2 linked regions of the Streptomyces collinus genome follow. Each later gene encodes a partner of the first gene's protein in a complex. Links are inferred from orthologs where the notes say so. Each region holds a gene or a part of one and is shown in the gene's direction. Other genes may lie near its edges. The genes, in order: uvrB and pcrA.

What was found.
Region 2: the proteins of uvrB (region 1) and pcrA are in contact, whole or in part, in a crystal structure (PDB 7EGT), measured with the Thermus thermophilus proteins. The link is inferred for Streptomyces collinus from one-to-one orthologs. Residues at the interface, in WP_096411307.1 of Thermus thermophilus: Glu23, Leu25, Arg26, Asp27, Gly28, Glu29, Arg30, Phe31, Arg55, Glu326, Asp327, Phe328, Glu379, Ser382, Gln383, His398, Gly400, Arg401; in WP_096412145.1 of Thermus thermophilus: His654, Arg656, Phe657, Gln666, Asp668, Glu669, Lys680, Arg681, Leu682, Ser683, Lys685, Tyr686, Ala687.

Annotation. Positions count from the first base shown.
Region 1 is NZ_CP133771.1:2,151,247-2,160,225, reverse strand. Bases 2,377-5,339 are described here. They hold uvrB (excinuclease ABC subunit UvrB), read left to right. Parts: upstream 2,377-2,767; coding sequence 2,768-4,912; downstream 4,913-5,339. Other genes in these bases: RFN52_RS09675 (TerD family protein), read left to right, coding at 5,052-5,339; RFN52_RS09685 (MHYT domain-containing protein), read left to right, coding at 2,377-2,727. Outside these bases: RFN52_RS09695 (methylated-DNA--[protein]-cysteine S-methyltransferase), read right to left, coding at 90-644; RFN52_RS09690 (glycerophosphodiester phosphodiesterase), read right to left, coding at 699-1,571; more of RFN52_RS09685, read left to right, coding at 1,861-2,376; more of RFN52_RS09675, read left to right, coding at 5,340-5,630; RFN52_RS09670 (TerD family protein), read left to right, coding at 5,707-7,725; RFN52_RS09665 (TerC family protein), read left to right, coding at 7,949-8,950. UniProt on the Escherichia coli protein: The UvrABC repair system catalyzes the recognition and processing of DNA lesions. A damage recognition complex composed of 2 UvrA and 2 UvrB subunits scans DNA for abnormalities.
Region 2 is NZ_CP133771.1:5,428,917-5,438,008, forward strand. What follows is about bases 2,799-5,874. They hold pcrA (DNA helicase PcrA), read left to right. Parts: upstream 2,799-3,135; coding sequence 3,136-5,613; downstream 5,614-5,874. Other genes in these bases: RFN52_RS24855 (M23 family metallopeptidase), read right to left, coding at 5,662-5,874. Also shown: RFN52_RS24835 (tellurite resistance/C4-dicarboxylate transporter family protein), read right to left, coding at 1-383; RFN52_RS24840 (hypothetical protein), read left to right, coding at 707-1,264; RFN52_RS24845 (C40 family peptidase), read right to left, coding at 1,462-2,640; more of RFN52_RS24855, read right to left, coding at 5,875-7,200; RFN52_RS24860 (esterase/lipase family protein), read right to left, coding at 7,420-8,283; icmB (coenzyme B12-dependent isobutyryl CoA mutase small subunit), read left to right, coding at 8,808-9,092. UniProt on the Escherichia coli protein: A helicase with DNA-dependent ATPase activity. Unwinds DNA duplexes with 3'-5' polarity. Translocates on single-stranded DNA with 3'-5' polarity. Initiates unwinding more efficiently from a nicked substrate than double-stranded DNA.

The DNA of each region.
Region 1 (8,979 bases):
GGCCCCGGCCCGGCAGCACGACCGACCAGGCCAGGCACGATGACGGCCCCGGCCCGGCACAGCGACCGACCGGGCCGTGGGTCGCCGCATCAGAAGAGCGGCTCGGGGAGCACCCCTTCCAGGGCGAGCAGCCTCCGCTTGGTCTCCAGGCCGCCGCCGAAGCCGCCGATGCCGCCGCCGCTCTCGACGACCCGGTGACAGGGCACCACCACCGGCAGCGGATTGGCGCCCATAGCCATGCCCACGGCCTGGGCGGCGCCCGGCTGGCCGACCCGCCCGGCCAGGTCGCCGTACCCGACGACCTGGCCGTACGGCACACCAGAGGCCAGCTCGCGCAGGACCTCCCGGTTGAAGCCGGAGATCAGCGACCAGTCGAGCGGCAGGTCGAAGTCGCGTCGCTCACCCGCGAAGTACGCCTTGAACTGGCGTATCGCCTCGGCCAGCAGCGGGGAGCCGGGCGCCTCGACGGGCTCGGTGCCCAGCCGCGCCGCCAGCCGCTCGACGGCCTTGTCCCGCACTGCGTCCGTGGCGTGGAACACGACGTTGACCAGGCCTTCCCGGCTCGCGGCCAGCAGCAACGGCCCGATCCCGCTCTCGACGACCGCCCACACCACCGGCGGCTCGGCCTGCCCTTGGCTGTCCATGCGCCCCACAGTAGGACCCGCCACTGACAACGCCGCCACGCCCGGCGCGCGGGATCAGCCGCCCACGGCCTTCCGCACCACATCCGGCCTGTTCGTGATGATCCCGTCGACCCCGTACCCGGCGATCCGTCGGGCCGTCCTCGCGTCGTCGACCGTCCAGGCGAAGACCTCCAGACGGCGGCCGTGCGGTCCGTCGAACGCCTGCACCAAGGACACGTACGCCCGGGAGAGCGAGCCGTGCGAGGGGTTGATCTGGTCGGCGAACTCGGCGACGTCGAGCAGGTCCGACCCGCGCGGAGCCCCCAGGAGGCCCGTCTTCACACCGGGCTTCAGCTCGTGCACGGTCCGCACGCTGTCCGCGCTGAAGCTCTGCACGATCAGCCGGCCCGCCACATGCGACCGGTCGAGCCAGCCCTCGTTGCTGAGGACCTTCAGCGTCTGCCGCTCGATGCCGGGGTACAGCTTGGGGTTCTTGATCTCCAGGAGAAGCTTCTGGTGATGCCGCTCCAATCGGTGCACGAACTGCTCCAGCGTCGGCACGCGCGCGCCCGCGTACGCGGGTCCGAACCAGCTGCCCGCGTCCAGCCGGGCGATCTCCGCAGCGGTGAAGTCCTTCACCTTCCAGGGAGCCCGGCCGGGGAAGACCTCCTCGGCGTCGGTGGTGCGCCGCAGGTTGTCGTCGTGGAGGACGACCAGCTCGCCGTCCCTGGTCCGCTGCACATCGTTCTCCACCCAGCGGATGCCCAGTTCCGCCGCTCTGTCCACGGCTGCCAGGGTGTTCTCGGGCGCGTATGCGGAGGCGCCCCGGTGTGCGATGACCAGCGGCGACGTGCTGGTTCCCGCAGCACGCGCGGGGGAGGCGGGGAACAACAGTGCGGCGGTCCCCAGGAATGCGGTGGTGGAGGCGGCAACAGCGCGCGCGTGCATGCGTACTCCTCGCGACGAGCGATCGGCGACATCACAGACAGCACAACTGTGACAGCAGAGGGTCAACGCGAGAGGGGTACAGGATGACCACACGTTGAACGGAGATCTCCCAACTCCGCTCACTGGTACCGCACAACTGCGGCAGGGGCGTGTTTCTTTGCCGGAAAGTCGTTCGACCATTCCGGTGGGGGTCATACTCTCTGCGTCAACCCTGACCGCTCGTGCGGTCCTGGGAGGGGGCGCACATCAGGAATTCCGGGACGTACACGGGCGGGAAGGGCAGCCGCGCATGCAGGGCACGATCGACGGATTCAGCTATGGCCTGGTCACACCCCTCGTGGCCTACTTCATGGCCTGCCTCGGCGGCGCTCTGGGCCTGCGCTGCACCACGAGATCGATGCTCGTCTCCCATTCCTGGCGCCCCGGCTGGCTCGCGCTCGGCTCCGCCGCCATCGGCTCCGGCATATGGACCATGCACTTCGTCGCGATGATGGGATTCACGGTCCGCGGGACCCCGATCCACTACGACAAGGCGATGACCTTCGCGAGCCTGGCCGTTGCGATCGTCATGGTGGGTGTCGGGATCTTCAGCGTCGGCTACAAGGGAGCCCGCGGTACGGCCCTGTTCACCGGCGGCACCATCACAGGCCTCGGCATCGCGTCGATGCACTACCTGGGCATGGCCAGCATGAGCCTGGACGGAAAGCTGGAGTACAACACCGTCACCGTCGGCATCTCCGTCGCCATCGCCATGGGCGCGGCCACCGCCGCCCTGTGGGCCGCCGGGCAGGTCCGGGGCTTCCTGTGGAGCGTGGGCGCCAGTCTCGTCATGGGCCTCGCCGTCAGCGGCATGCACTACACCGGCATGGCCGCCCTCAGCGTCCACCTGCACGGCACGGCCGAACCCGCTTCGGGAGAGTCGCCCGCGGCCCTGCTCGCACCCATGCTGATCGGCCCGCTCGCGTTCCTGCTCCTCGCGGGCGTCGTGGTGATGTTCGACCCGCTGATGGTCATGGGGAAACCCGCCGTCGCCCCCGTCGAGCAGAAGCCCGGCATCCCCGCCCACACCCACGTCCGCCACTCCGCCCACCGCCTGAGGTTCCGTCCCCGCCGCACCGTGGAGCACCGAGGGTCCCGCACCCCGCAGAACCGCTGATCAGAGCCCGCTGTCAGTGCGGGGTCGTACGGTGGAACCCATGCGGCCCGTTTCAAAGATCGAACGCACGGTGGCGCCCTTCGAGGTCGTCAGCCCCTACCAGCCGAACGGCGACCAGCCGACGGCCATCGCCGACCTCGCCCGGCGCATCCAGGCGGGCGAGAAGGACGTCGTGCTGCTCGGCGCGACCGGCACCGGCAAGTCCGCCACCACTGCGTGGATGATCGAGAAGCTCCAGCGCCCCACGCTCGTGATGGCGCCGAACAAGACGCTGGCCGCCCAGCTGGCGAACGAATTCCGCGAGCTGCTCCCGAACAACGCCGTCGAGTACTTCGTCTCGTACTACGACTACTACCAGCCCGAGGCGTACGTCCCGCAGTCGGACACCTACATCGAGAAGGACTCCTCGATCAACGAGGAGGTCGAGCGCCTGCGCCACTCCGCGACGAACTCGCTGCTCACCCGCCGCGACGTCGTCGTGGTCGCCTCGGTCTCCTGCATCTACGGCCTCGGCACCCCGCAGGAGTACGTGGACCGCATGGTCCCCCTCCGCGTCGGCGAGGAGATCGACCGCGACGAGCTGCTGCGCCGTTTCGTGGACATCCAGTACACCCGCAATGACATGGCCTTCACCCGCGGCACCTTCCGCGTCCGCGGCGACACCATCGAGATCTTCCCGGTCTACGAGGAGCTGGCCGTCCGCATCGAGATGTTCGGCGACGAGATCGAGGCGCTGTCCACGCTGCACCCGCTCACCGGCGAGATCATCAGCGACGACGAGCACCTCTACGTCTTCCCGGCCTCCCACTACGTCGCGGGTCCCGAGCGCCTGGAGCGGGCCGTCAACGACATCGAGAAGGAGCTGGCCGAGCGCCTGACGGAGCTGGAGAAGCAGGGCAAGCTGCTGGAGGCCCAGCGCCTGCGCATGCGGACCACGTACGACATCGAGATGCTCCGCCAGATCGGCAGCTGCTCCGGCGTCGAGAACTACTCGATGCACTTCGACGGCCGCTCGCCCGGCTCCCCGCCCAACACCCTGCTGGACTACTTCCCGGACGACTTCCTCCTCGTCATCGACGAGTCCCACGTCACGGTCCCGCAGATCGGCGCCATGTACGAGGGCGACGCCTCCCGCAAGCGCACCCTCGTCGACCACGGCTTCCGGCTGCCCTCCGCCCTGGACAACCGCCCCCTGAAGTGGGAGGAGTTCCAGGAGCGCATCGGCCAGACGGTCTATCTGTCGGCCACCCCGGGCAACTACGAGATGTCCCGCTCGGACGGCTTCGTCGAGCAGATCATCCGCCCCACCGGCCTCGTCGACCCGGAGGTCGTCGTCAAGCCCACCGAGGGCCAGATCGACGACCTGGTGCACGAGATCCGGCAGCGCACCGAGAAGGACGAGCGCGTCCTGGTCACCACACTCACCAAGAAGATGGCCGAGGACCTCACGGACTACTTCCTGGAGCTGGGCATCCAGGTGCGCTACCTGCACAGCGACGTCGACACCCTGCGCCGCGTCGAACTGCTGCGTGAGCTGCGCGCCGGCGAGTACGACGTACTGGTCGGCATCAACCTCCTGCGCGAGGGCCTCGACCTGCCCGAGGTGTCCCTGGTGGCGATCCTGGACGCCGACAAGGAGGGCTTCCTCCGCTCCGGCACGTCCCTGATCCAGACCATCGGCCGCGCCGCGCGCAACGTGTCCGGCCAGGTCCACATGTACGCCGACAAGATCACCCCGGCGATGGAGAAGGCCATCGACGAGACCAACCGTCGCCGCGAGAAGCAGATCGCGTACAACACGGAGCGGGGCATCGACCCCCAGCCGCTCCGCAAGAAGATCAACGACATCGTCGCCCAGATCGCCCGTGAGGACATCGACACCGAGCAGCTGCTCGGTTCGGGCTACCGCAAGGCGAAGAAGGACGGCGGGGGTACCAAGGCACCCGTGCCCTCCCTTGGCAAGGCGGCCGGGGCGGCCAAGTCCGCCAAGGGCAAGGGCAAGGCCGAGGAGACGGTGCCGACCGACCGCCCCGCGGCCGAACTGGCCGGGCAGATCGAGGAGCTCACCGCGCGGATGAGGGCGGCAGCCGCGGAGCTCCAGTTCGAGATCGCGGCCCGGCTGCGCGACGAGGTCTCCGAGATGAAGAAGGAACTGCGTCAGATGAAGGAGGCGGGTCTGGCCTGACAGCGTGCCGCGTACGGGCAGTGTTGCAAGACCGACACAAAGTGCGGACCGGGGTACGTCGCTGTCAGTGCCCCTGCGTAGGGTTCTGGTCAACCGCGACTACGCGGCAACAGGGGACGTTCGAGAGGGGAATCAGCGCGTGACCGTCAACATGACCAAGGGTCAGGCCATCAGTCTGCAGAAGAACGACGGCGGCAGCCTGACTGCGGTTCGTATGGGTCTCGGCTGGCAGGCGGCTCCCCGGCGCGGCCTGTTCGGCTCGCGCACGCGAGAGATCGACCTCGACGCCTCCGCCGTCCTGTTCGCGGACAAGCAGCCGGTCGACGTCGTCTTCTTCCGCCACCTGGTGAGCGACGACGGCTCGGTCCGCCACACCGGTGACAACCTCGTCGGCGGTGTCGGCCAGGGCGGCGACGACGAGGCGATCCTCGTCGACCTCGCGCGGGTCCCGGTCCACATCGACCAGATCGTCTTCACCGTGAACTCCTTCACGGGCCAGACCTTCCAGGAGGTGCAGAACGCGTTCTGCCGCCTGGTCGACGAGACCAACGGCCAGGAGCTCGCCCGCTACACGCTCGCCGGCGGTGGCCAGTACACGGCCCAGATCATGGCCAAGGTCCACCGCACGGGCCAGGGCTGGTCGATGACGGCCCTGGGCAACCCGGCCAACGGCCGCACCTTCCAGGACCTGATGCCGGCGATCCTGCCGGTGCTCTGACGCACCCCGGGCCCCGGACCGGCGGGCCCGGCGAGCAGCACACGACTTCACACAACGACACAGGGGGACGAAGGCGATGACGGCCGAGCTGGTGCGGGGGCAGAACCACCCGCTCTCCCAGGCCCGTCTCGAGATCCGGATCTCGGCCGGTACGCCGATCGTGGCCGTGGCCGCGCTCGGTGACGAGAACGGCCGGATCCACGGCGCGGAGTGGGTGGCCCACCCGGGCGCGCCCACCCAGCCGGGTCTCGAGGTCCCCCGGCAGGCCGCCGCCGATCATCGCCTCGCGGTGGACCTGGACGCCGTGCCGGAGGCCGTCCACCGGGTGAGCGTGCTGCTCGCCCTGCCCGTCGGGGGGACGGGGCCGGTCCGTTTCGGCGCGGTCGCGGCCCCCTTCGTCGCCGTCACCGGCCTCGACGGCGGCGAGGTCGCCAGCTACACCATCACCGGCCTGGAGGCCGAGTCGGCCGTCGTCGCCCTGGAGCTCTACCGCCGGCAGGGCGCCTGGAAGGTGCGCGCCGTCGGCCAGGGCTACGCGGGAGGCCTCGCCGAACTCCTCACCGACCAGCAGCTGCCGCAGGCCCACCAGCTCGCCGGCAGCATCAACGACGCGGTGTCCCAGGGGCTGGCCCGCTCGGTGCAGGCGCCCCCGCCGCGCACGGCGGACGGCGACCGCTCCCGGCAGGCGGCGGCTCCCGCGCTCGGCCCGGACCAGGGCGGCACCGCGCCTCAGCCGGGCCCCGTGCCACCGGTGTCGCCGTACGGCGGCCTGACGCCCGGCGGTCCCGGGCAGCCCGCTCCGCAGCAGCCGTCGTATCCCGGATCCGCCCCGGATCCTGACGCCGTCACCCAGCCGTCCGCTCCCACGGCCGGCGGCCCCATCGACTACAGCCACCCGCGCCGCCAGAACGCCGCTCCGCCCCCGCCTCCGCCGACCGCGCCCCCGGCCGCACCCGGGCAGCCCGCACAGCCCGTCGCGGGCGACGCGACCGGCTGGTCCATGGAGGAGCGGCTCTACAACCAGGTGTGGGGCATGTTCGAGGACCTGGCCCGCACCACCGCCGCCTACCGCAGCGCCGTCGACTTCGCCGAGTCGCGCATGGACAAGGAGCTGGAGCAGGTCCTCTCCGACCCGCGCAGCCGGATCGGCGGGCAGGGCGACGCCGCCCGCGAGGCGGCCCGGGCCCGGCACACCCAGCTCGTCGCCCAGGCGCGGGAGGCCCTCGACCGGGACCTCGCCCAGCTCGCTGCCGAGGCCGACGTCGTCGAACCGGCACTGCCACCGGCGTACGCCCGCTGGGACAACCCGGCCTGGCACGCCTACCGGGTGCCGATGGAGATCCCCATGGCCCTGCGCCTGGGCGACCTCCACCTCCCCGAGGCCGACCGGATCCGCATCCCGATGCTGGTCCGGCTGCCGCTGGAGCGGGGCCTGTGGATCGACAGCGGAGCGGCCGGATCGTCCGACGGTTCCTTCACCGATTCCCCCACCATGAGCCGTCTCGCGATGGAGACGGCGGTCGCGCACGCGGCCCGGCTGCTCGCCGTCTACCCGGCGGGCGAGTTCACCGTCCACGTCATCGACCCGGCCGGCTCGGGGGCACAGCCGCTGGCGCCCCTCGTGCAGACCGGGGTGCTCGCGGCCCCGCCCGTGCCCGGCGCCGCCGGGGTGGCGGACGTACTGGGCCGGCTCACTCAGCGGGTCGACCTGGTGCAGATGGCGGTCCGGGGCGGCGCCGCCGACTCCCTCCCGCCCGGTTTCGACACCTCCCAGCAGCTCCTCATCGTCAACGACTTCCCGCACGGCTTCGACGACCGGGCCGTGAATCAGCTGCGCTACCTCGCCGACGAGGGCCCCGCCTTCGGTGTCCACCTGATGATGGTGGCCGACCGTGAGCAGTCCTCCGGATACGGGCCTTTGCTCGATCCGCTGTGGCGTTCGCTGCTGCGACTGACGCCGGTGGCCGACGATCACCTCGCCGACCCGTGGGTCGGTCATGCCTGGACGTACGAGCCGTCGCTCGTGCCGCCCGGCAGCCAGGTCCTCCAGCAGGTGCTCTCCCAGGTGGCCACCGCCCGCACCAAGTTCACGTAAAGCTCCCTGACCAGGGGTTTTGGCCTGTCTTTTGCCAAGCGCTTTACCTGTTCTTGGTGATTGGGGTACTGTTGACGGCACGGAGGGGAGTACTCCCTGTCTGCTGCGGCGTACCCGTCAATACGGATCAGGCCAGATCCCGGGGCGTCGGCCCATCCTTGGGTGGAAGAGACCTCCGGCAGCGACGACGCTGACATTTGCCGTTACGACTGCCGGAGGCGCAGTGGATGTTTCCATGACCCTATGGGTCCTGACGATCGTGGGCCTCGCCGCCCTCATCGCGGTCGACTTCTTCATCGGCCGCAAGCCGCACGACGTTTCGATCAAGGAAGCCGGGATCTGGACGGTCGTCTGGATCGTCCTGGCCGCGCTCTTCGGCTTCGGCCTGCTCCTGTTCGCCGGCGGCCAGCCCGCCGGTGAGTTCTTCGCCGGCTTCATCACCGAGAAGTCACTGAGCGTCGACAACCTGTTCGTCTTCGTCCTGATCATGGCGAAGTTCGCGGTTCCGTCGCAGTACCAGCAGCGTGTGCTGCTGATCGGTGTCCTCATAGCCCTGGTCCTGCGAGCGATCTTCATCGCCGCCGGTGCGGCGATCCTCGCCAGCTTCGCCTGGGTGTTCTACATCTTCGGCGCGTTCCTCATCTACACGGCCTGGAAGCTCATCCAGGAGGCCCGAGCCGACGAGGAGGACGAGGAGTTCGAGGAGAACAAGCTCCTCAAGGCCGCCGAGCGCCGCTTCGGCGTGGCGGACCGGTACCACGGCACCAAGCTGTGGATCGAGGAGAACGGCAAGCGGGTCATGACCCCGATGCTGGTCGTGATGCTGGCCATCGGCACCACCGATGTCCTCTTCGCCCTCGACTCCATCCCCGCGATCTTCGGCCTGACGCAGGACCCGTACATCGTCTTCACGGCCAACGCGTTCGCCCTGATGGGTCTGCGCCAGCTGTACTTCCTCATCGGCGGCCTGCTCAAGAAGCTGGTCCACCTCAGCTACGGGCTGTCGATCATCCTGGGCTTCATCGGCGTGAAGCTGGTGCTGCACGCGCTGCACGAGTCCGGGGTGCACGTCCCCGAGATCAGCATTCCGGTCTCGCTCGGCGTGATCTGCGCCGTCCTGATCGTCACCACGATCACCAGCCTGCGCGCTTCCAAGAAGCAGGCGGCGGCCGAGATGGCGCAGGGCAAGAGCGACGGCGCCAGCAAGGACAGCATCGACGCCTGACCTCGTCCGGTCGCATCGGATCAAGGGGA
Region 2 (9,092 bases), 3.3 Mb from region 1 along the record:
ACCGCGAGCCCCTGGGTGGCCACGCAGCGCAGGAACACCGTGCCGTGCCGCCCCCCGGCCTCCGCGGTGAGCAGCACCGCCCAGAGCAGCATCGCGAGTGCCAGCAGCGCCTCGGCGACGGGCTGCAGGCCGGCCGCGGAGAAGCCGGTGCCCAGGACGGCGGTCGCCGCCACGGCCGTGAGCTCGGCGGGCGTCTCCGCCCGCCACCCGCCGCGTGCGCGCTGGACGAGGCCGGCGCCCGCCGCCGCCAAGGCCGCGCAGGCCAGGGCGAGGGCGATGCGGGAGAGGACCTCGTACCCCGCCGAGTCGAGACCGACCGACACGATGCCGGTCGCCAGCGCGTACGTCGACCACCAGGTGGCAAACGGGGAGGGACCGGACATAGTGCCGATGCTAGAGAGCGCCGCACCCGTTACGGGAAGGGCACGCGCGCGTGCCCCTCAAAAAGCGTGACGGGACATCCCGGCACGCCTGGCCGGTCGAGCTCGGCGCGCCCCTCGCTGCCGAGCCGCCGGTGTGAACCTGCGGATTCAGAATGGCCGGTCTTCAGTGACCGAAAACCGACTTATTTACTACGCCGCAAGGAAAGGGAATATGGTGTTCCCTATTTGCGAAGCTCAAAACCAGCTCAATAAACCATTGCCCGACATTCGAGGGGGATAAAGTCTCACCCGTTTGTGAATCGAGAACATGACAGGGGAGCTCTATGTTCACGCGTTCCGTCAGGCGTAACGCCGTCGTCGCCGCAGCCCTGGCCCTGACCGCCGTCACCGCCACGAGCGCTGACGCCGCAGCTGACTCAGACACCAAGAAACCGAAGATCATCGAACTCGGAGGCAGCAAGGGCCTCAAGATGATCGAAGGCGCCGACGGCAAGGCCCTTCTGCAGGCCGACGCCACCGTGACCGCGGCTGCCGCCAACGTTTGCGGCTCCGGTTACACCATCTCCGCCGGCGCTGCGCGCTACGGCACCAACGCCAGCCTCTACCTGTGGTGGAACGGCAAGTACAGCGGCTCCAACAAGCTGTACGACAAGTACATCTGCGGTGTCCTCTTCAACGACACCGGCGCCGCGCGCTCCATGGGCATCCGGCTGAAGGACAACTTCACCGACACGCCTCACGCCGAGGACTTCGGCACGTACAGCACCTACGCCGGGCCCGTCTACCAGAAGCGCGGCGGCTGCGGCGAGGCGTACTCCTACATGAAGTCCGGGAGCAGGGTCGTCGTCGACAACATCTACACGATGTCCGGATGCAACTGACCTGAACTCGTGACGGGCTGCGTAGCGCGCAGGGCGTCGGCAGGCATTCCAAGGCCGCGAATTCAATGCCGCTGACGTGCCCCAGGAAGACATCGCTGCCACCCTGCGGAGCGTTTCTCAGCGATCTGTCGCAGACGGCAGACCGACGACAGACCGCTGAGAATCCGACTGACTGGAACCGGCCCCGCAGGGACTTCTCAGGCCGGCCGCACCACGCTGTGGATGGCCGACTCGCCGTCGTAGTAGGTCGACTCCTCGCGCACGTACGTGCCGGGCTTCGGGGCGTGGATCATCATGCCGTTGCCGATGTAGATCCCGACGTGGGTGACGTCGTCGTAGAAGAAGACCAGGTCACCGGGCTGGGCCTGGGAGAGCGGGACCGTGGTGCCGGCGTTCACCTGGTCGTAGGTCGTGCGCGGCAGGTCGACGCCGGCGGCCTTCCAGGCGGCCTGGGTGAGACCGGAGCAGTCGTAGGAGCCGGGGCCGACCGCGCCCCACACATACGGCTTGCCGATCTGCGCGCGGGCGAAGGCGAGCGCCTTGTCGGCCTTGGTGGCGTACGAGGAGTCGGCCGGGGCCGTCGAGGTGGACGAGCCGGAGCCCGCCGAACCCGACGACGAGGATCCGCTGTCCTGCTGCTGGGCGGCCTCCTCCTGCGCCTGCTGCTGCGCGGCCTGCTGCCGGGCCAGCTCTGCGGCCTTGCGGGCGGCCTCCTCCTGCTTCTCCTTCTCGATCGCCGCGAGCCGGGCCTTCTCCTCGGCGGTCAGCTTCGACATCAGCTCGCGCGCGTCGGCGAGCTTGCGCTGGACGGTCGCCTTGGCGGCCTTCAGATCGCCCTGCGACTCGGTGAGCGCCTCCAGGCTCTCGGTGGCCTCCTGGCGCTTCGTCATCGTCTCGGACTGCTGCGCGATGTAGTCGTCGACCGCGACCTTCTGGCGGCCCGTCATCCGGTCCATCAGCTGGGTCTGGTCGAAGTAGTCCTGCGGGGTGTCCGCCAGCAGGAACGTCGCCGTGTCCGGGGCGGCGGCGCCGGTGCGGTACTGGGCGGAGGCGAAGGACCCCAGCTCCTCGCGCGCCTCGTTGAGCTTCTGGGTGCGCTTCGCGACGTCGTCGATGAGGGCGTCGGCGCGTTTGCGCTGCTTCGCCGTCTTCTCCTTGGCCGCGTTGTACTTCTCGGTCGCCGACCCCGCCTGGCGGTACAGGTCGTCGACCTTCTTCTCGACTTCTTCCAGGCTGGGTTTGTCGTCGGCCTCGGGGGCGGCGTTGGCCGACTGGGACAGCAGGGCCACGGAGGTGAGGGCCGCCGTTGCGAGGGCGGGGGTCCGTATGCCTGCCACGCGCGTACCCGTAGGACGCGACTTGCGGTGCGACGCCAAGGGAGGCGACTCCTTCCACGTTCCGCCTACCGGGTTAGCTGTCGGGTTCGGGCGGGTGGTTCGGAAGGTTTGCCCTACGGCCTTCTCCGCACAGGGAGTCGGGCCGATTCACCCCAGGTTCACGGTTGGGTCCCCGGCTCCGGCTGCCACTGCGGCACACCGGACTCGGCGGAGGCCGCGCGGCCCGGCGACGTTCGCCGGTGGGGGTCATGCGGCCTGGTCGCACGGTAGCCAACTCGTGTGGCCCCTGTGAAGGTTGATGGGTGATATGCCCGATACATTTTCGTGACCTCGGTCATGAACGTTGCCGAGAGTGAATGATCGAGGGGGTTTGGTCACGTTTCATCCATGATTGCGGGGGGTGTAGCAGGCCGTGATCATGCGGTCATGGAGGGCGACAATGCGCCGCCGGCCGGTCGCCGGGGGGTCGGGCGCCCGGCGATGTTCTCAGGGCGGCGGCGGGCTGTCAGTGGGGCGCCCTAGACTCGGAGAGCGATGAGCAGCCTCTTTGACGACAGCTTCCTGGCGAACCTCCAGGCCCAGCGGGGCCCCGCGGACGAGCCCCCGCCGCCGCCCGAGGACGATCACGTTCCGGAGTCGATTCCGGACGATCTGTTCGGCGGGAAGTTCGACGCGCCCCCGGACCGGGACGCCTACTACCGGGACGGCGCACCCCGCCCGGTCGTGGACACCGCCGCGCTCCTGGAAGGGCTGAACGACAACCAGCGCGCCGCCGTCGTCCACTCCGGCTCCCCGCTGCTCATCGTGGCCGGTGCCGGCTCCGGCAAGACCCGCGTGCTCACGCACCGCATCGCCCACCTGCTCGCCGAGCGCGGCGTGCACCCGGGCCAGATCCTCGCGATCACCTTCACCAACAAGGCCGCGGGCGAGATGAAGGAGCGCGTCGAGCAGCTCGTCGGCCCGCGCGCCAACGCCATGTGGGTCATGACGTTCCACAGTGCGTGCGTGCGCATCCTCCGCCGCGAGAGCAAGAAACTCGGCTTCACATCGAGCTTCTCGATCTACGACGCCGCCGACTCCAAGCGCCTGATGGCCCTGGTCTGCCGTGACCTCGACCTCGACCCCAAGCGCTTCCCGCCGAAGTCCTTCAGCGCCAAGATCAGCAACCTGAAGAACGAGCTGATCGACGAGGAGGACTTCGCCGCCCAGGCCACCGACGGCTTCGAGAAGACCCTCGCCCAGGCCTACGCCATGTACCAGTCGCGGCTGCGCGAGGCGAACGCCCTCGACTTCGACGACCTGATCATGACGACGGTCAATCTCCTGCGCGCCTTCCCGGACGTCGCCGAGCACTACCGCCGCCGCTTCCGGCACGTGCTGGTCGACGAGTACCAGGACACCAACCACGCCCAGTACGCCCTCGTCCGGGAGCTGGTCGGCACCTCCGAGCACCCCGTCGACGTACCGCCCGAGGCCGAGGTCCCGCCCGCCGAGCTGTGCGTCGTGGGCGACGCCGACCAGTCGATCTACGCCTTCCGCGGCGCGACGATCCGCAACATCCTCCAGTTCGAGGAGGACTACCCGGACGCGACGACCATCCTGCTGGAGCAGAACTACCGCTCCACACAGACGATCCTCAGCGCCGCCAACGCGGTCATCGAGCGCAACGAGTCCCGCCGCCCCAAGAACCTGTGGACCAACGCCGGCTCCGGCGCCCGGATCACCGGCTACGTCGCCGACACCGAGCACGACGAGGCGCAGTTCGTCGCCGAGGAGATAGACCGCCTCACCGACGCGGGGCACGCGAAGGCCGGCGACGTCGCCGTCTTCTACCGCACCAACGCCCAGTCCCGTGTCTTCGAAGAGATCTTCATCCGCGTCGGCCTGCCCTACAAGGTCGTCGGCGGCGTCCGCTTCTACGAGCGCAAGGAGGTCCGGGACGTCCTGGCCTACCTGCGCGTGCTCGCCAACCCCGAGGACTCGGTGCCGCTGCGCCGGATCCTCAACGTCCCCAAGCGGGGCATCGGCGACCGCGCCGAGGCGATGATCGACGCCCTGTCCCAGCGGGAGAAGATCAGCTTCCCGCAGGCGCTCAAGCGCGTCGACGAGGCGTACGGCATGGCCGCGCGCTCCACCAACGCCGTCAAGCGGTTCAACACGCTGATGGAGGACCTCCGCACCGTCGTAGAGTCCGGCGCCGGGCCGGCCACGGTTCTGGAAGCCGTGCTGGAGCGCACCGGATACCTCGCCGAGCTGCAGGCCTCCACCGACCCGCAGGACGAGACCCGGATCGAGAACCTCCAGGAACTGGCCGCCGTCGCCATGGAGTTCGAGCAGGAGCGCGGCGAGGACGAGCAGATCACGCTGTCGGACTTCCTGGAGCAGGTCGCGCTGGTCGCCGACTCCGACCAGATCCCCGACGAGGAGGACGGCGACGGCGTCATCACCCTGATGACCCTGCACACCGCCAAGGGCCTGGAGTTCCCCGTCGTCTTCCTCACCGGCATGGAGGACGGCGTCTTCCCGCACATGCGCGCCCTCGGGCAGACCAAGGAACTGGAGGAGGAGCGGCGCCTGGCCTACGTCGGCATCACCCGCGCGCGGGAGCGGCTGTATCTGACGCGGTCCACCCTGCGCAGCGCCTGGGGCCAGCCGTCGTACAACCCGCCCTCCCGGTTCCTGGAGGAGATCCCGCCGGTCCACATGGAGTGGAAGCGGACGGGAGCCACCGCGCCCGCGTCCTCCGGGCCGGTCTCGGCGGTGGCGGCCTCGCTGTCCTCGTCCCGCTCGCGCTCGTCGGCGTCGGGCGCCTCCGGGTTCGCCACGCGGCGCACCTCGGAGAAGCCCGTGGTGTCACTGGCCGTCGGGGACCGCGTCACACACGACCAGTTCGGGCTCGGGACCGTCGTCGGGGTCAAGGGCACGGGCGGCAACGCCGAGGCGACGATCGACTTCGGTGACACCAAGCCGAAGCGGCTGCTGCTGCGGTACGCGCCGGTGGAGAAGCTGTAGCCCTGTGAGGTGAGCCCCGTCGGACGGACCGGCGGGGCAGGCGGGACGTTACGAAGGGTCGATGCCGTGGCTGCGCAGCCACGGGAGCGGGTCGATCGCCGAGCCGCCGGCCGGGCGCACCTCGAAGTGCAAGTGAGGGCCTGTGGAGTTGCCGGAGTTGCCCGATCGGGCGATCGGATCGCCCGCCTTCACGGTCGTACCCGAGGGGACCGTGTAGGTGGAGAGGTGGCAGTACCACGTCTCCGTGCCGTCCTTGGCGGTCACGACCATCATGTTGCCGTACGCGCTGTTCCACTGGGTGCGCACAGTGCCGTCGGTCGCGGCCATCACGGTCGTGCCGTACGAGACGGGGAAGTCGATGCCGGTGTGCAGAGACATCCAGTTGATGCCGGACTGGCCGTAGTAGGCGCTGAGTCCGTGCCGCGCGACCGGCAGGGCGAATTTGGGGCGCAGCCGCTCCTTGCGGGCCGCTTCCTCCGCCGCGCGCTTCTTCTCGGCCGCCTGCTGGGCCTTGAGGTCGATGCGCTCCTGCGTACGGCTGGCCCGGTCGGCGAAGTCGTCGGCGCCGGCGGAGAGGCTCTGCAGCTGGGTGTCCAGCTTGTTGTTGGCGGCGGCCGGCTTGACCGGCTGCGCGTCCGCCGCGGTCGTCTGAGCGTCCGCGGCACTGTCGTCGGCGAAGGCGCCGACGGAGACGGCGGCGATCCCGGCGACACCCATCACGCAGGCCGAGGGCACCGCGATGGTCATCAGCGCCGAGCGCTTGGGCGGTGTGCGGCGGCGGGATCGGGAAGCGGCGCGCGAGGCCGCACGCCCCGAGGGAGCGGGGGTGACGTCCTCCTGGCCGTCCAGAAGCGGGGTGACGACGGGCAGTTCACCGGTGGCGGCCGGTTCATCGCCCTCCACGGCGGCGTCGTGGAAGCCGGCTTCGGCGGATTCGTCGTAGGCGACCTGCTCGAAGGCCGAGGTCTCGTGCTGGTCGAAGGTTTCGGCGGGGTGCTCGTACGCGTCCGGGTCCGATGCGGCGGTGCCGTCGGAGTTCCACTGCGTGGCGTCGTAGGCGCCCGTGTCGAAGGTTTGCGTGCCCCACTCCCACTGCTGGGTGTGGTCGGCGGGGTTGCCGGACTGGTCCGGCTTGAGCCAGGCGCCGGACTCCCACTGCCCGGTGGCGTCGGGGGAGGGGGCCTGGGACGGGATGGCCGACATCGGTTGCTGTTCGGCCGTCCAGGAGGTCGTGTCGTAGACGCCGGTGTCGTAGGCGGCGTGGTGCTGGGCCGCGTAGGCGTCGTAGTGCACGTTCTCGTGCGTGCCGGTGGGCCAGTGGCCGGTGTCGTAGCCGCCCGTGTCCTGGCCGCTGCCCGGCATGTCGCCGAAGAGGGGGTCGGTCGCGAAGCTCGCGGTGGTGTGCCCGGTGGCGTCGAAACCGGCGCCGTTGGTACCGGTGGGGTCAAATCCGGTGGCGGCGTAGTCGCCGTACGTGGTGAAGTCGCCGTACTGGGCTTCCTGGGTGCCGTACGACGCGTAGTGCGCGGAGGCGGCGTCGGAAGCCGGAGCCGGGGTCATGGTCCCCGACGGGTGACGGTCGTTCACCAACTTCTCTTTCGCCTCGACAACAGGGGCTGCCAGAGCAGTGCGGCGACTGTACCCGGCGGTACGCGGGCACGACAATCTTCGGCAGGTTTCGCCCGCGCAGGAAACGGGCATTCGGCCGTGTTTTGGCGGACGGCGGGCACGGGTTTGGCCCTGTGTTCGAAGTTTGTTCGATGCTGATCGGTGCTTCGGCGCTGAGTGATCGCTGTATGACGATTCTCAGGCGACGGTCAGACCGCCGGTGTGTTCGGCGGACGGTTCACCCGCGTGTGCCGTGTCCAGAACCTGCCGTATGCCGTTGGCGACGGCGGGGTGCACGGGCAGAGCGAGATGGCCGATGCCGGTCACGCGCACGTTCTGCGCCGTCAGATCGGGATGGTCGACGCAGGCCGTCTCCAGCGGGTCCATCACGTGGTCCAGGTCGCTCCAGAAGCTGACGAAGTGCGTACGGCAGTCGGGGGCGGGCAGAGCGAGCTCCTCGAGTACCGGTGAGCCGGGGCGCATCTGGCGCACGATGGGGTGCGCGTCGGCGAAGGGCGCCACTCGGGTTCCCGAATGCGGCGTGCCGAGCGTGACCAGGGTCCGTACGCGCGTGTCGCCGCCGAGCCGCTGCACGTAATAACGCGCTATCAGTCCACCGAGGCTGTGCCCGACGACGTCGACCCGGTCGGCGCCCGTGCGCTCGCAGAGCTCCTCGATGCGCCGGCCGAGCAGTTCGGCGGCGGCCCGTATGTCGCAGGTCAGCGGCGAGTAGTTGAGCGACTCGATCTGCTGCCTGCCGTGCTGGGCGAGGCTGCGGCGCAGCAGGACGAAGACCGAGCGGTTGTCGATGAATCCGTGCAGCAGCAGGACCGGCGGCTTGGCCTCCGTGGGCAGTTGGGCGGCGCCGTCCGCCGGCAGTGCCGGGACGGGGGCGCGGCGCTCCTGGGTGATGCCGGACGGATAGAGGAGGAGGTGCCCGGCCAGGATCGCGATCTCCAGGGCGGTGGCCTTCAGAAGGGCCAGGGAGAGTCCCGCCAGCCTGCCCGGCAGCAGACGCTCGCAGAACGGAAGAAAGGGCAGAGCCGCCCTGGTGACCTTCATGGCCGACCTCCTGTCGGCACGCGGGAGGACGCCTCCGCCCCCCGGGTGCCCTCGTGGAAAGCAGCTGCGAAGACGGCCGGCCATGACCGCGAGAGCGGCGTGAGCCGCGTGAGCTGCGGGGGCAGAGTGCGGCGTGTGGCGTGTGTGACGCCGGTGGTGCGACGGGGGTCCCCGATCGGTGGGGTGACGAGGCTCCCCGCTGGTGCGCCGTGTCTGCCCTGCGTGCTGTGCGTGCGGTGCTTGCCCTGCGTGCTTTCGCCGAAGCGCCGTGCTGTCGCGGTCCGTGGTGGACGGTGCGGTCGTACGGCGATTTCGGTGCGGCTCCCCTTGCGCTTGTCCCATCGTGTGATTTCCCCCTCGGTATCCACCGCGAAACTGCCGGTTGCGGGATGCTGGAGATAACGTTCGTTCACTTGCCCGGAGGGTTCGGGGCGGGGTGTCCGTGCGGTGCGGCGTGTACGGCTTGCCCGATGTGTGCGGTACTTGTCGATACGGATGGATGTAGTCGCTTCATGGAGGCAGTGATGGGTGTGGCAGCCGGTCCGATCCGCGTGGTGGTGGCCAAGCCGGGGCTCGACGGCCACGATCGCGGGGCCAAGGTGATCGCGCGTGCCCTGCGCGACGCCGGTATGGAAGTCATCTACACCGGTCTCCACCAGACCCCCGAGCAGATCGTCGACACGGCGCTCCAGGAGGACGCCGACGCGATCGGGCTGTCCATCCTCTCCGGAGCGCACAACACGCTCTTCGCGGCCGTGATCGATCTGCTCAGGGAGCGGGACGCGGAGGACATCCTCGTCTTCGGCGGC